2 regions of the Microbacterium trichothecenolyticum genome follow, and region 1 is predicted to be linked to the other one. Evidence: riboswitches for the same ligand, from Rfam matches in the RefSeq annotation. Region 1 holds a riboswitch; the other holds the start of a gene.

The links. Region 1 has a riboswitch for glycine ahead of QE412_RS01575 (aminomethyltransferase family protein). Riboswitches for the same ligand answer to the same signal wherever they lie in the genome.
Region 2: it holds a riboswitch for glycine, as region 1 does, so the genes downstream of both, glyA (serine hydroxymethyltransferase) here and QE412_RS01575 (aminomethyltransferase family protein) in region 1, are expected to answer to the same signal.

What each region holds. Positions count from the first base shown of each region.
Region 1 is NZ_JAUTBF010000001.1:336,700-344,267, forward strand. It holds partial or broken gene QE412_RS17655 (putative T7SS-secreted protein) at 1-21, shown strand, start outside; gene QE412_RS01565 (alpha/beta hydrolase) at 34-1,350, shown strand; gene QE412_RS01570 (hypothetical protein) at 1,334-1,828, shown strand; glycine riboswitch at 1,889-1,983, shown strand; glycine riboswitch at 1,984-2,086, shown strand; gene QE412_RS01575 (aminomethyltransferase family protein) at 2,134-3,363, shown strand; gene gcvH (glycine cleavage system protein GcvH) at 3,360-3,734, shown strand; gene gcvP (aminomethyl-transferring glycine dehydrogenase) at 3,731-6,610, shown strand; gene QE412_RS01590 (ABC transporter substrate-binding protein) at 6,934-7,568, shown strand, end outside.
Region 2 is NZ_JAUTBF010000001.1:3,511,273-3,518,840, forward strand. It holds gene betA (choline dehydrogenase) at 1-1,614, opposite strand, end outside; glycine riboswitch at 1,847-1,944, shown strand; glycine riboswitch at 1,946-2,034, shown strand; gene glyA (serine hydroxymethyltransferase) at 2,083-3,381, shown strand; gene QE412_RS16565 (L-serine ammonia-lyase) at 3,381-4,751, shown strand; gene yiaA (inner membrane protein YiaA) at 4,881-5,348, shown strand; gene QE412_RS16575 (GNAT family N-acetyltransferase) at 5,427-5,756, opposite strand; gene QE412_RS16580 (discoidin domain-containing protein) at 6,048-7,568, shown strand, end outside.

The DNA.
Region 1 (7,568 bases):
GGAGCCGCCGCAGCGCTCCGGAGCGCGATAGCCGTGCCCGATCTCGGCGCGGACGAGTGGGCGGCCTTGCTCACCGGTTGCGCCACTCCCGCCCAGGTGCTCGATGCTCTCGCGGGCGCCGACGGATCGAGCCTCGCGGCTCTCCTTCAGGGGCGACCCGGGCTGGCCGCCATTCTCGCCCAGGCCGAGCCTGCCGCCGTCGGGCCCTGGTGGGCCGAACTCGACGAGGCGCAGAAAGACGCGCTCATTCACGCGGCCCCGGCCATCATCGGCAACCTCGGCGGAGTCTCATACGCGGCACGCGACGAAGCCAACCGCATCTGGCTCGACGCCCAACTCGATGAAGCACGTGCCGCGCTCGCCGAAGCGGAGAAGCCCCCGACGTTCCACGAGATGCTCGGTGGACGCGGTGCGGCTGTCGCGCACGCGGAGCAGCTCGAGCAGGCGCGCACTCGGGTGGCGGGGTTGGAGGCCGTTCAGGCGTCTCTCGTGACGCCGGACGGCGGGGCTCCCCGGAGCTTGATCACGCTGACCGCAGACTCGCCACCGTTGGCGGCGATTTCGATTGGAGACCTCGACGCCGCGGACAACGTCACATTCGCGGTGCCCGGGATGGGAACCACGACGGAGGGAATCGAGGATTGGACGCGTGCCTCTCAAAATCTCGCCGACCTGCAGAACCGGTTGGCTCCGGAGCAGGAGCACGCCGTCGTGGCCTGGGTTGGGTATGAGACGCCTCCCATTCCTGTCGCCGAAGGTGGTTTCGGCGTGATGGGCAACGCATTCGCCGAGAGGGGAGCAGCAAATCTCGGGCGCGATCTGGCGGTTGTGGATGCGATGCGCCCAGGGGCGCTGGTGAACGTCGTGGCTCACTCGTACGGGACGACGACTTCGTCGATTGCTCTTACACGTGACGATGTTCACGTTGATGCATATGTGACGTTGGGGTCAGCCGGTCTCCCCGCTGACATCGATTCTGCGAGTGACCTTCACGCCGACCACGTCTTCGCCGGGCAGGCCCAAGACGTATGGGCCATCGATCCCGCGGGAGGCGATCAGTGGGCCTGGACCGGACGTCTCTCTCCGGAGCATCCCGTGAATCCCATCAGCCCCGATTTCGGCGCCCATGGCTTCAGCGTGGTGGGAGGCGATGGGCCCGAACCCGTCACCGATCATGGCGTGCTCACCCCGAGCGGTACCGGATACCTTGATATCCGCACCGAGTCGTTGCGAAATGTAGCGCTCGCGACGAGCGGGTATTCAGACGCTGTCTCGCCGTACGCTGCACCCGGTCCCACTCCTCTCCAACAGGCTTTTATCGAAGGGCTTGCGCATGGCACTGGGTACTAGATTCTGCGTCGAGCGCGTCTTCGCCGGAGTCCTTCTATTGGGATCGCTGCTTGTCGTCTCGGCATGTGGCACGAGCAAAGAGGTGGAAATGAGCCCAGCCGAAGCGCGCGACGCCCTTGTGAGCACGATCGAGAAAAGCGCGGGGCAGCTTCAGGTCGATGGGTGGTCGCGAAGCCACGCCCCAGAGGTTGGCAACTGCGGGGCGCGTCGCGGTGAACGAGCGGATTACTCCTATTCATATGGCGCTCCTGCGCCGGACAGCGACCACGAGGCCGACGCCAGGAAGATCGCGGACTACTGGCGTTCGCTCGGCATGCAGGTTCGCCTGGTCGAAAGCCCCGACTATGTCGTCTACGCCTCGGGAGGCCCGGTTGCGGGCCTGACTTTCTCCACGGCCCCAGGCAACTATTTCATCGCCGGCGAATCCCTCTGCGTCCCCGGCGACGCCACCGAGCTCCGCAAGCAGGACAACAGCTGAACCTCTCACGGCGCTCGCCGAAGCTCCGCTAAGCTGAGCCCACAAGTCCACACCGGCCCCATGATCGATGCGGGAGAGCTCCGGCGCACGCTGCCGGGCACCGAAGGAGCAAGCCTCCCCGCCAATCTCTCAGGTACGCGTACCGCGTCGATCGGGCCACTCTGGAAAGTGATCCGGGTGCACCGCGCCGGATCCGCCGACGGTGAAAGCCCCGCGATCGCGGAGCGAAACTCTCAGGCCCATGACAGAGGGGGAGTTCTCAGGCGCCGCCCGGCGTCTGTCCGTCATCGCGAACGGCAGAACTCATGACCGAAGCCCCCGCTCCACCCCGCACGTCGCCGCTGAACGATCGGCACGAGGCCCTCGGCGCCTCGTTCACCGATTTCGGCGGCTGGAACATGCCGGTGCGCTACACCTCCGACCTCGCCGAGCACCACGCTGTTCGGCAGGCCGCCGGCCTGTTCGACATCTCGCACATGGCCGAGATCCTCGTCGAGGGTCCGGCCGCGGCCGCGTTCCTCGATTACGTGCTCGCCGGTCGTATCTCGACGATGAAGGTGGGCAAGGCGAAGTACTCGCTCGTGCTGGCCGAGAGCGGCGGCATCGTCGACGACGTCATCGTCTACCGCACCGGCGACCAGAACTTCCTCGTCATCGCGAATGCCGGGAATCGGGATGCCGTGAACGCGGCGTTCGAGGCCGCTCGCGCCGCGTGGGGCCCCGCGCCGGAGGCCGCGACAGGCGCAGCCGCCGAGGTCGGTGCCGAAGGTGAGGTCGCAGCCGAAGAGACCGGTACACGCTCCTTCGCCTTCGTTGCCGGATCGACCGGCTTGCGCGTCGAAGACGTCACCGACGACTACGCGCTCATCGCCCTCCAGGGGCCTCGAGCCCGCGGCATCCTGAGCTCCACCCCTGGCGTCGAGGTCTCGGGAACCCCGCTCGACGCGCTGGGCTACTACGCCTGGACCGACGGCACTTTCGACGGCGCGCCGCTCTTCGTCGCCCGCACCGGCTACACGGGCGAAGACGGGTACGAGCTGCTGATCCCGCTCGCACAGGCCGGGGCGCTGTGGGACGCCGTGCTTGCCGCGGGCGCGTCGGACGGCCTCGTGCCGTGCGGACTCGCCGCGCGCGACACCCTCCGCCTCGAGGCCGGCATGCCGCTGTACGGCCACGAGCTCTCGCGCGACATCGTTCCCGCCCAGGCCGGTCTCGGCCGCGCCGTCGCTGTCGACAAAGAAGAGTTCGTCGGAAAGAACGGCGTCTCCACGGCGCCGTCCGACGCCCCCGTGCTCGTCGGCCTCGTCTCGGAGGGACGCCGCGCCGGCCGCGCCGGATACGCCGTGCTGCACGGTGACGACGTCGTCGGCGAGATCACCAGCGGCGCCCTCAGCCCCACCCTCGGCCACCCCGTCGCGATGGCGTTCGTCGCCCCCGCGGCATCCGACCTCGGCACCGACCTGACCATCGACGTGCGCGGAACCCGTATCCCCGCGACCGTCACCGCCCTTCCCTTCTACCGGAGAAACGCATGACCGACCTCACCTCCCTCCGCTACACCTCCGAGCACGAGTGGATCGCCCTCGAGGGCGACATCGCGACGGTCGGTATCACCGACTTCGCCGCCGACAAGCTCGGCGACGTCGTCTTCGTCGAGCTGCCCGGCGCCGACTCCGCGGTCACCGCGGGCGACGTCTGCGGCGAGATCGAGTCGACCAAGTCGGTCGGCGAGCTCTACGCGCCGCTGAACGGCACCGTCGTCGAGGTGAACGACGCCGTCGTCGACGACCCCTCGCTCGTGAACGCCGAGCCGTTCGACGGCGGGTGGCTCATCAAGATCCGCATCGAGGGCGACCTTCCGGGCGACCTGCTCGACCGCGCCGCCTATGAGGAACTCACCGCATGAGCACCCTTCTTCCCCCGCGGACCGTCACCGGTACCCCGGCCGTCTTCGTCGATCGCCACATCGGCGTCGATGCCGCGGCGCAGGCCCGCATGCTCGAGATCGTGGGGTACGACAGCGTCGAGGCGCTCGTCGAGACCGCCGTCCCGGCATCCATCCACGTCCAGCCCCGCCCGACGAGCGACATCCCGCCCGCCGCGACCGAGGCCGAGGCGCTCGCCGAGCTGCGCGAGCTCGCCTCGGCCAACCGATCGGCACGCCCGCTGATCGGCCTGGGCTACTACGACACCTTCACGCCGTCGGTGATCGCGCGCAACGTCCTCGAGAACCCCTCCTGGTACACCGCCTACACGCCGTACCAGCCCGAGATCTCGCAGGGTCGCCTCGAGGCGCTCATCAACTTCCAGACGATGGTCACCGACCTGACGGGCCTCGCCACGGCAAACGCCTCGATGCTCGACGAGTCCACCGCGGTCGTCGAGGGCATGCTCGTCGCCCGCCGCGCGTCGAAGGCCAAGACCGACGTCTTCCTCGTCGACGTCGACGCCCTGCCGCAGACGAAGGCGCTGCTGCACCACCGCGCGACGGCCGTCGGCATCCGCATCGTCGAGACGGCCTACGACGGCGACCTGCCCGAGGCGTTCGGCGCCTTCGTGCAGTACCCCGGCGCGACCGGGCGCGTGTGGGACTTCTCGGCCGTCGCCGACGCGGTGCACAGCGCGGGCGGCCTCGTCGTCGCCGCGGCCGACCTGCTCGCCCTCACGCTGCTGCGCTCGCCGGGCGCGCTCGGCGCCGACGTCGCGGTGGGCACCACCCAGCGCTTCGGCGTGCCGCTCGGCTTCGGCGGTCCGCACGCGGGCTACATGGCCGTGCGCGCGGGTCTTGAGCGCCAGCTTCCGGGTCGCCTGGTCGGCGTGTCTCAGGATGCCGTCGGCCACCCCGCCTACCGCCTGTCGCTGCAGACGCGTGAGCAGCACATCCGCCGCGAGAAGGCGACCTCGAACATCTGCACCGCCCAGGTGCTGCTGGCCGTCATGGCGGCGATGTACGCGGTGTACCACGGCCCCCAGGGGCTCAAGGGCATCGCGACACGGGTCGCGCAGAAGGCCGACGCCCTGGCATCCGCTCTGCGTTCCTTCGACCTGCACCTCACCAGCGATGCCTTCTTCGACACCCTGCGCGTGCACGTGCCGGGCCGTGCGCAGGACGTCGTCGACCGCGCCCGCGAGCGCGGTTACCAGCTGTTGTGGGTGGATGACGCGACCGTCGGCGTCTCGGTCGATGAGACGACGACGGATGCCGACCTCGCCGTCGTCCTCGACGCGTTCGGGCTGACTACGGAAGAACTGCCCGAGGGCGTCGCCCTGCGTGGCGTCGACGAGGCGCTGCACCGCGACGACGAGTACCTCACGCACCCGGTCTTCCACGCGCACCGCAGCGAGACGGCGATGATGCGGTACCTCAAGTCGCTCGCCGACCGCGACTACGCGCTCGACCGCGGCATGATCCCGCTCGGCTCGTGCACGATGAAGCTGAACGCCGCGACCGAGATGGCCGCGGTGTCGTGGCCGGAGTTCTCGCGCGTGCACCCGTTCGCCCCCGAGGCCGACGTGCTCGGCTACCTGGCGATGATCGAGCAGCTCGAGCGCTGGCTCGCCGAGGTCACCGGGTACGACGCGGTATCGCTGCAGCCGAACGCCGGCTCGCAGGGCGAGCTCGCGGGGCTCCTCGCCATCCGCGGCTACCACCTCGCGAACGGCGACGCCGAGCGCACGGTGTGCCTCATCCCGTCGTCGGCGCACGGCACGAATGCCGCCTCCGCGGTGCTCGCGGGCATGAAAGTCGTCGTGATCGCGTGCGACGAGGCCGGCAACGTCGACCTGGGCGACCTGCGCGCCAAGATCGCGCAGCATGCCGAGGCGCTGTCGGCGCTGATGATCACGTACCCCTCGACCCACGGCGTCTACGAGCACGACGTGCTCGAGATCACGCAGGCCGTTCATGACGCCGGTGGCCAGGTGTACGTCGACGGTGCGAACCTCAACGCGCTGCTCGGCTTCGCCCGCTTCGGCGACCTCGGCGGCGACGTCTCGCACCTCAACCTGCACAAGACGTTCGCCATCCCGCACGGCGGAGGCGGCCCGGGCGTGGGCCCGGTGGCGGCGAAGGCCCACCTCGCGCCGTACCTGCCGTCGCACCCGTTCTCGCAGCGCGCGGATCACGCCGGCGGCACGTTCGACGGCGGTCCCGTGTCGGCGGCTCCGCACGGCTCGGCCGGCATCCTGCCCATCTCGTGGGCGTACGTGCGCATGATGGGCGCCGAGGGGCTTCGTCAGGCGACCGCCGCCGCGGTGCTCTCGGCCAACTACATCGCCACGCGCCTGCGGGAGCACTACCCGGTGCTGTACGCCGGTGAGGGCGGGCTCGTCGCGCATGAGTGCATCCTCGACCTGCGTCCGCTCAAGGAGCAGACCGGCGTCACCGTGGATGACGTGGCCAAGCGCCTCATCGACTACGGCTTCCACGCCCCGACGATGTCGTTCCCGGTCGCCGGCACCCTGATGGTGGAGCCGACCGAGAGCGAAGACCTCGCCGAGCTCGACCGCTTCGTGGATGCCATGATCGCGATCAAGCAGGAGGCCCTCGCGGTCGCCGCGGGGGAGTGGCCCGCCGACGACAACCCTCTCGTGAACGCCCCGCACACCGCCGAGACGGTCGTGGTGGGGGAGTGGGAGCACCCGTACTCGCGTGAGACCGCGGTGTACCCCGTGCGCTCGCTCATCCGCGGCAAGTACTGGCCCCCGGTGCGCCGCATCGACCAGGCCTACGGCGACCGCAACCTCGTGTGTTCGTGCCCGCCGCCGGAGGCGTTCGCCTGAGCGACCGCACCCGCGGCGGCGCGTCCCGGCATCCGGGATCGTTGTCGCGGGTGCCCGCGGGCGCGTCGCGGCATGTCTGCACGCCCCAGACGAGGACGGACGGCTCCGCAACGGGCGTCGGGGGATCGCACAGAGGCGTTTAGTACAGTGCGCTTGTGCACCACGGGCTGACTGATCATCCGCGACCCACTCGACGACGACGCCACCTGGGGAGGGCGATCGCCCTGCTCGCCGCCGCCGGCGTCATACTCACCGCATGCGCAGCGCCCGAGTCGGCACCGGCCCCAGAAAAGGAGGCCCGCACCAGCCTCACCGTGGGTGTCGTGGGCAGCGTCACCAGCTTCAACGCCGCCAGCCGCACCGGCGACACCCCGGCCAACCGAGCCGTGTCGGCACTTCTCGACGAGCGGCTCGGCTCGCTCGACGGGAACCTGCAGGTCGTCCCGAACGACGGGCTGGGGCGGATCACCCGCATCGAGGGCGACCCGCTCACGGTCAGCTACGAGCTCTTCCCCGACCGGGTGTGGTCGGACGGCACGCCCGTCACCCTCGATGACCTGCTGTTCGGCTGGGCCGTGTCGTCGCACTTCTTCGATGACGCGACCTACGACAGCTCGGGGCAGATCGTCTCGGGGACCCGATACTTCGACACCGCCGCGCCCGCCGATCCGAATGCGCGAACCGCGCGCCCCCGCCTCGACCGCGCTGCCGACACCCTCACCCTGACCTACGACCAGCCCTTCGCCGACTGGAACCGCCAGTGGCTCCTCGACCGCCCCGTTCACGTCGTCGCGCAGCGCGCCGGTGTCAGCGTCAAGGACCTGCTGACGGCCCTGCTGACCGTTCCCGAGGGCGACCCGACCGCTCCGGCGACCCCGAACCCCGTTCTCGCGGCAGCCGCGCAGGCGTGGAACACCGGTTTCGACGTGCCCGCGGGCAGTGTCGTCGACCCCGCCTC
Region 2 (7,568 bases), 3.2 Mb from region 1:
GTCGGCCGCCTTCTCGGCGATCATCATGACGGGCGCATAGATGTTGGCGTTCGTCACGAACGGCATGACCGAGGCATCCACGATCCGAAGCCCCGTCGTACCGTGCACGCCCATGGTGAGGGGGTCGGTGACGGCCATCGGGTCGTCGGCGGGCCCCATCTTGGCCGTGCCACAGGGGTGCAGCGCCGTCTCGGCCTCGCGGCCGACCCACTCGAGGATCTCCTCGTCGGTGCTCACCTCGGCACCGGGGGCGATCTCGCCGCCGTTGAAAGGGGCGAGCGCCGGCTGCGACAGGATGTCGCGGGCCACGCGCACGGCCTCGACCCACTCGCGGCGGTCGTTCTCGGTGCTGAGGTAGTTGAAGACGAGCTCGGGGTGCTCGGTCGGGTCGGTGGAGCGGATGCGCAGGCGCCCGATCGTGTCGGCGTACATGGGTCCGACGTGCACCTGGAAGCCGTGCTTCACGTCGGCGATCTGCCCGTCGTAGCGCACCGCCACCGGCAGGAAGTGGAACATCAGGTTCGGCCAGCGCACCTCGTCGTTCGAGCGCACGAACCCGCCGCCCTCGAAGTGGTTGGTCGCCGCGGGGCCCTTGCGCCCGAGCAGCCATTTCAGTCCCGTCAGCGGCATGCTGAGCGGCCGCAGGTAGGGCTGCATCGACACCGGCTGCGTGGCCTCGTGCTGGATGTAGACCTCGAGGTGGTCCTGCAGGTTCTCGCCGACGCCCGGCAGATCGACGATGACCGGGATGCCGAGCGACTCGAGCAGGTCTGCCGGGCCGACGCCCGAGAGCTGCAGCAGCTGCGGGGTGTTGATCGAGCCGCCGGCGAGCACGATCTCGTTGCCGCGTACGGTGTGCGTGCGCCCGTTGCGGCGGTACTCCACGCCGACGGCGCGCGTTCCTTCGAATAGGATGCGGGTGGCCAGCGCCCGGGTCTTCACGGTGAGGTTCTTGCGGCGCCGCCACACGGGGCGGACGTACGCACGGGATGCCGAGAGCCGGCGGCCGTGGCGCACGTTGCGGTCGAAGGGCCCGAAGCCCTCCTGCCGGAAGCCGTTGACGTCGTCGGTGCGGGGGTAGCCCGCCTGCTCCGCGGCGTCGAAGAACGCCTGGAAGAGGGGGTTGGTGGCGGGGCCCTTCTCGAGTTCGAGGGGACCGTCGTGACCGCGGTGGGGGTCGCCGGCGGCGGCAGCCAAGGCGTTCTCCATGCGCTTGAAGTAGGGGAGGCAGTGCGCCCAGTTCCACGTCTCGAGGCCCGGCTGCTCGCCCCAGCGCTCGTAGTCGAGCGGGTTGCCGCGCTGGAAGATCATGCCGTTGATCGACGAGGAACCGCCGAGCACCTTGCCGCGCGCGTGGGCAACGCGGCGCCCGTGCATGTGGGGCTCGGGCTCGGACTCGTACTTCCAGTCGTAGAGGGCGTGGCCGCTCGGGAAGGTGAGGGCGGCGGGCATCTGGATGAAGAGGTCCCACGGGTAGTCGCTGCGTCCCGCCTCGAGCACGAGCACCCGCGACTGCGGGTCGTCGGACAGGCGGCGGGCGAGCACGCTTCCGGCGCTTCCGCCGCCGACGACGATGTAGTCGTAGGTCGTGGAGTTCTCGCGACGAGTGGTCATGGCATCCTCGGGTCCGGTGTTGCGCTGAAAGAAACTGCTGTGCGTTGGACGCAACAGTAAAGGGAGCGACGGGATCGGACGAGGCGTTTCGAGGGGCCGTGACGCACTGTTTACACGGCCGTTACGCTCGGCGGGGATGCGAGTCGATCATGTTGCGTGTTGCTCAATACGCATTGTGTTGCGCACTGCGATGCAATAGCGTCGCGGCCACGACAACTTCACACGCGCCGATCGAACCCCCGCGGGAGAGCCCGCGTCCCACCCGGACGCGGCGCCGAAGGAGCAAGCCCTCCCCGCACAATCTCTCAGGCCCAAGACCGCGGGGGCGAGGCGCACTCTGGAAAGCAGGCTCCGCCTGCGCCCACGGTGAAAGCCGCCACCCGCGGTGAAGCTCTCAGGCCCGATGACAGAGCGGGGAGGTGACCCACCCGATCGCCGCGCCCGCGGCACGACAGGGAGCCTCCCACCATGACCGTTCTGTCCCCGACCACCGCCGCCAGCCTCCTCACCGCTCCGCTCGCCGAGATCGACCCGGCCGTCGCCGCGGCCCTCGACGCCGAGCGCGACCGCCAGCGCGACACCCTCGAGATGATCGCCTCCGAGAACTTCGCCCCGCTCTCCGTCATGCAGGCGCAGGGGTCGGTGGCCACCAACAAGTACGCCGAGGGCTACCCCGGCCGCCGCTACTACGGCGGATGCGAGCACGTCGACGTGATCGAGCGCTTGGCGATCGAGCGCGTGTGCGGTCTGTTCGGTGCCGCGTACGCGAACGTGCAGCCCCACTCCGGCGCTCAGGCCAACGCCGCGGTGCTGTTCGGCCTGCTGCAGCACGGCGACACCATCCTCGGCCTCGACCTCGCCCACGGCGGCCACCTCACGCACGGAATGCGCCTCAGCTACAGCGGCAAAGCCTTTGATGCGGTCGCGTACCACGTGGATGCCACGGGCGCGGTCGACATGGACGAGGTCGCCGCCCTCGCCCGCGAGCGCCGGCCGAAGCTCATCATCGCCGGCTGGTCGGCCTACCCCCGCCAGCTCGACTTCGCCGCCTTCCGGGCCATCGCCGACGAGATCGGCGCGTACCTGTGGGTCGACATGGCGCACTTCGCCGGTCTCGTGGCCGCGGGCGTGCACCCCAACCCCGTGCCGCACGCGCACGTGGTCACCTCCACCACACACAAGACCCTCGGCGGCCCGCGCGGCGGCATCGTGCTGACGAACGATGCCGACATCGCCAAGAAGATCGACCGTGCCGTCTTCCCCGGTCTGCAGGGTGGCCCGCTCGAGCACGTCATCGCGGCCAAGGCCGTGTCGTTCCTCATCGCCGCGGGTGACGAGTTCGCCGACCGCCAGCGCCGCACCCTCCGTGGGGCTCACATCATCGCCGAGCGCCTCACGCAGCCCGACGTCGTGGCCGAGGGCGTGCGCGTGCTCACCGGTGGCACCGACGTGCACCTGCTGCTGGTCGACCTGGTCGAATCGCCCCTCGACGGCAAGCAGGCCGAGGACCGCCTGCATGAGGTGGGCATCACCGTCAACCGCAACTCGGTCCCCAACGACCCGCGCCCGCCGATGGTCACCTCGGGGCTGCGGATCGGGACGCCCGCTTTGGCCACGCGCGGCTTCGACGACGAGGACTTCGCCGCCGTCGCCGACGTCATCGCCGAGGCCCTGCGGGCAGAGATCTCGCCCGAGCGAATCGCCGAGCTTCGCGGTCGCGTGGCCGCCCTGGCATCCGCTCACCCGCTCTACGAGGGCGCCGTCTGATGGTCGTCAGCGCGTTCGACCTCTTCTCGATCGGGGTCGGTCCCTCGAGCTCGCACACGGTCGGGCCGATGCGGGCGGCCCTGACGTTCGCCGAGCGCCTGCGGGATGCCGGGCAGCACGAGCGCGTGGTCCGCGTGCGCATCGACCTGCTCGGCTCGCTCGGCGCCACGGGACGCGGCCACGCCTCCGACCGCGCCGTGCTGATGGGGCTCGAGGGGCACCGGCCCGAGTCGTGCGACCCCGACCTGCTGCGCGATATCGAGGAGCGCGTGCGCGCCGACGGCATGCTCTGGCTGCTCGGCACGCACCCGGTCTCGTTCGACGTGGATGCCGACCTCGTGCTCGACGGCCGGCGCTCGTTGCCGTTCCACCCGAACGCGGTCGTGTTCACGGCATCCGATGCGAGCGGCGCTGTTCTCGCGGAGGAGACCTTCTATTCGGTGGGCGGCGGGTTCGTCGTGACCGAGGCCGAGGCGGGGGGCTCCCGATCCCACGAGGAGGTCTTCGTCGCACACCCCTTCCGCACCGCCGACGACCTGCTCGCGCGCTGCGACGAGACGGGCCTGTCGATCGCCGAGATCGCGTTCGAGAACGAGCTCGCCCACCGCGACGGGGATGCCGTGCGCGCGGGGCTGCGGGCCATCTGGGACGTGATGAGCGGATGCATCGAGCGCGGTGTTTCGACCCCCGGGGTGCTCCCCGGCAGGCTCCGGGTGCCCCGTCGCGCCCACGACCTCGCGCGGCAACTCGCCGACGAGGCCGGCTCGACCGACGGCCTGCGAGGGACCGACTGGCTGACGCTGTTCGCCATGGCGGTCAACGAAGAGAACGCCGCCGGCGGGCGCGTCGTCACCGCCCCCACGAACGGGGCGGCCGGAGTCATCCCCGCCGTCCTGGCCTACTACCGACGGTTCGTACCCGGAGCAGACGACGAGGGGATCATGACGTTCCTCCTCACGGCCGCCGCGATCGGCTCCATCTACAAGGAGACCGCGTCGATCTCGGGAGCGGAGGTGGGATGCCAGGGCGAGGTGGGCTCGGCCTGCTCGATGGCGGCCGCGGGTTTCGCCGCCGTCCTCGGCGGAACGCCCCGCCAGATCGAGAACGCCGCCGAGATCGGCATGGAGCACCACCTCGGCATGACGTGCGACCCGATCGGCGGTCTCGTGCAGATCCCCTGCATCGAGCGCAACGGCGTCGCGGCGGTCAAAGCCGTGACGGCGGCTCGCACAGCTCTTCGCGGGGACGGCACCCACATCGTGTCGCTCGACAACGTCATCCAGACCATGCGGCAGACCGGCGCCGACATGAACGACAAGTACAAGGAGACCTCGCGTGGCGGCCTCGCCGTCAACGTCGTGGAGTGCTGACGCCCTTCAGCGCGCGAGAACCCCGTCTCTTGTCCACAGAATCGCGCGCATGTCCCTACGGGCATGTGGCCTTCGCTAGCTTGTCCGCCACGGAATATGCCCCGCGGGGCGCGAGGAGAGGGCGGAACAATGGCGGAATCACGAAACCAGCCGGTGCTTGGACGACCGACCGGCGCGTTCGTCGGGGCGTCGTGGGTGGCGCTCGGGCTCGGAGCGTCGGTGTACGTCGTGGGCCTCTACAACGCACGGATGCTGCTGTCGGAGAAGGGGTTCTTCCTCGCCGTGTTCCTGCTCGGCCTCTTCGCGGCGCTCTCGGTGCAGAAGGCCGTTCGTGACCGTGCCGAAGATGTGCCGGTCACGGGCGCCTACCTCGGCGTGGCGTGGGCCATGCTGCTCGCGGCTCTCACCCTGATGACCGTCGGGCTGTGGAATGCCGAGCTGCTGCTGTCGGAGAAGGGGTTCTACGGCATCGGTTTCGCGATGAGCCTGTTCGCCGTGGTGGCGGTGCAGAAGAACGTGCGCGATCTCGCCGCGTTCCGTCGTGCGCATCCTGACGCCACACCCGCGAATCGCCCGGTGTTCCCGTCGGCGGCCTGACCGGTTATGCGCGGCACCCGAGGTCGCGGCATTGCTGAGCCGGTCGCGATGCGCGCAGCCACGGCTGCGCGCGGCCTCTCACCGTCGCTCGAGGCACACGAGCCGCGCCCGATCGTCCCATGAGGGCACAGGCTCGAAGCCGAACCGACGGTAGAGCCGGGTGGCGGGCTCGCGCCAGTCCCACACCGACAGGCGCACGGGCGGCACGGCACCGTCGACCGCGGCGGCGACGAGTGTCGCTCCCACGCCGTGCCCGCGGGCGCGCGGCGTCGTCCACAGGCGCGAGATGTCGGTCGCCGTCGGCGATACGGGACGACCACCACGCCCCCTCGAGGCGCTGATCGCCATGCGTGAAGCGCGTCGGTCCGCGACGCGGTGCTCGAGCATGTGCGCGGTCACTCGGGTCACGCGCTGAACTCGTGGGTCGATGACCGTGCCGTGCGCGCCTCGCAGCATGCGGCGAAGAGCGATGAGCTCATCTGGACGTCGCCGCGTGGCCTCGACCGCCTCGATGTGGCCTCGGCGCCGCCGCATTCGGCGGCCGACCGCAACGGGCGGTGAGCCCCGCCCTCACCGGTGTGCGATCTCTCGTCGAGGTTGCGCCGGTGGGTTCACGCCACCTTCGCCCGGCACGTTCACCCGGGTCGGTCACGGATGCCGCGAAGCAGCGGATGATCTCCGACCTGATGGGCTGGCATCATGTCACCTTCGAAACGACGACGGGTGGACTGGCAGCAGGATCGCGATAACGGTCCCTCGGCCTTCCGCCGCCGCACGGTGCTGACAGCGACCGCGTGGTCGATCCCCGTGCTCTCTCTCTCGGCCGCCCTTCCTGCGCATGCCGCAACCTCGGATGCCGTCTTGGTCAGCCTCTCGTTCGACTCGCCGGGGGTGCTTCGCGGGTGCATGGTGCGAGCGATCGCGACCGTCGTCACTTCGTCCGGCGCTCCGGTCGCCGGTGCTTCGGTGGTGTTCACACCCGATTCCGGCGCCACCGTGTTGGGTTCGCGCAGCGCGACCACCGATGGATCCGGCCGGGCCGCGGTGCTGATCGATATCTCGCTCGCCAACGATCCCGGAATGCACGCGGTGACCGCCACCAGCCAGGGGCGATCGAGCAGCGCCACCTACGAGGTCGTGGTGTCCCCGCGCTCGGCCCCCTTCGACTGGCGGGCGCGTGCCATCGCCTACGACGCGTTCGTCTACGACTGGTCGCAGCCAGGGGAGTACCCCACGATCGCCCGCGACACGACGCATCGGAACATGGATGCCGAGACCTACAAGATGCCGTCGTACTACGGTCAGCCGATTCCCGGGGACGGCGGCCAGGAAGCCATCACCCAGCTGCCGTCGGTCGTGGGCGCCACCCTCGTCGGGATCGACAAATCCGACCAGGGCGGACGCGACTACGTCGACATGTGCCGGACCTTCTTCCAACCGCGCATCGGAGTCGGGCTGAACAACCCGGGCTCGGGCGGCGGCGGTCAGGACTCCTTCTGGTACCCGGCGACCGCGAACTTCATGCTCAGCGCCCTGGCGATGTTGTATCCGCGAGCCGCCCACTACGACGACATCTTCCGCTCCATCGCCGACAAGCACGAGGCGATGGTGCGTGCTTTGGGGGGATCTGTCGCCGACTTCACCGGCCAGGGCTTCGACTTCGAGACCATGACGCTCTCGCGCGGCTCTCGAAACGAAGGGGGTGACGCTGCTGCCGCCACGGCGGTCATCCTCATGTGGGCACATTCCCGCTTTGGCGACGCCCGATACCTCGAGGCCGCGCAGTGGGCGCTCGGCTACCTCGATCGCAGTTCGCAGAGCCTGAACTACGAGTGGGCGACCCTGCTCGCTCCGTCGGCCGCCGCTCGCCTGAATGCGACGGCGGCGTCGAGCTTCGACGTGCGCAAGCACCTGATGTTCGTCTTACAGCAGTCGTCGGCCCGTTGGGGGTGGGGCACGATTACGGGCTCCTGGTCGGGTTACGACGTCTGGGGCCTGCAGGGCAGCGTCACCGACGGCAGCGGGTACGCGTTCGCGATGGGCTCGTTCGCGACGGCTTTCCTCGCGCCGACGGTGAAGTACGACGTCCGGTACGTCGATCTCGTCGGGCCCCTTCTGGCGAGCGTGGCCGACGCCGCGCGTTTCTTCTACGCCGATCACATCTCCACGACGAAGCAGATCTACGGCACGCGCTTCTCGGCCTCGCCCGCGAAGGTCATC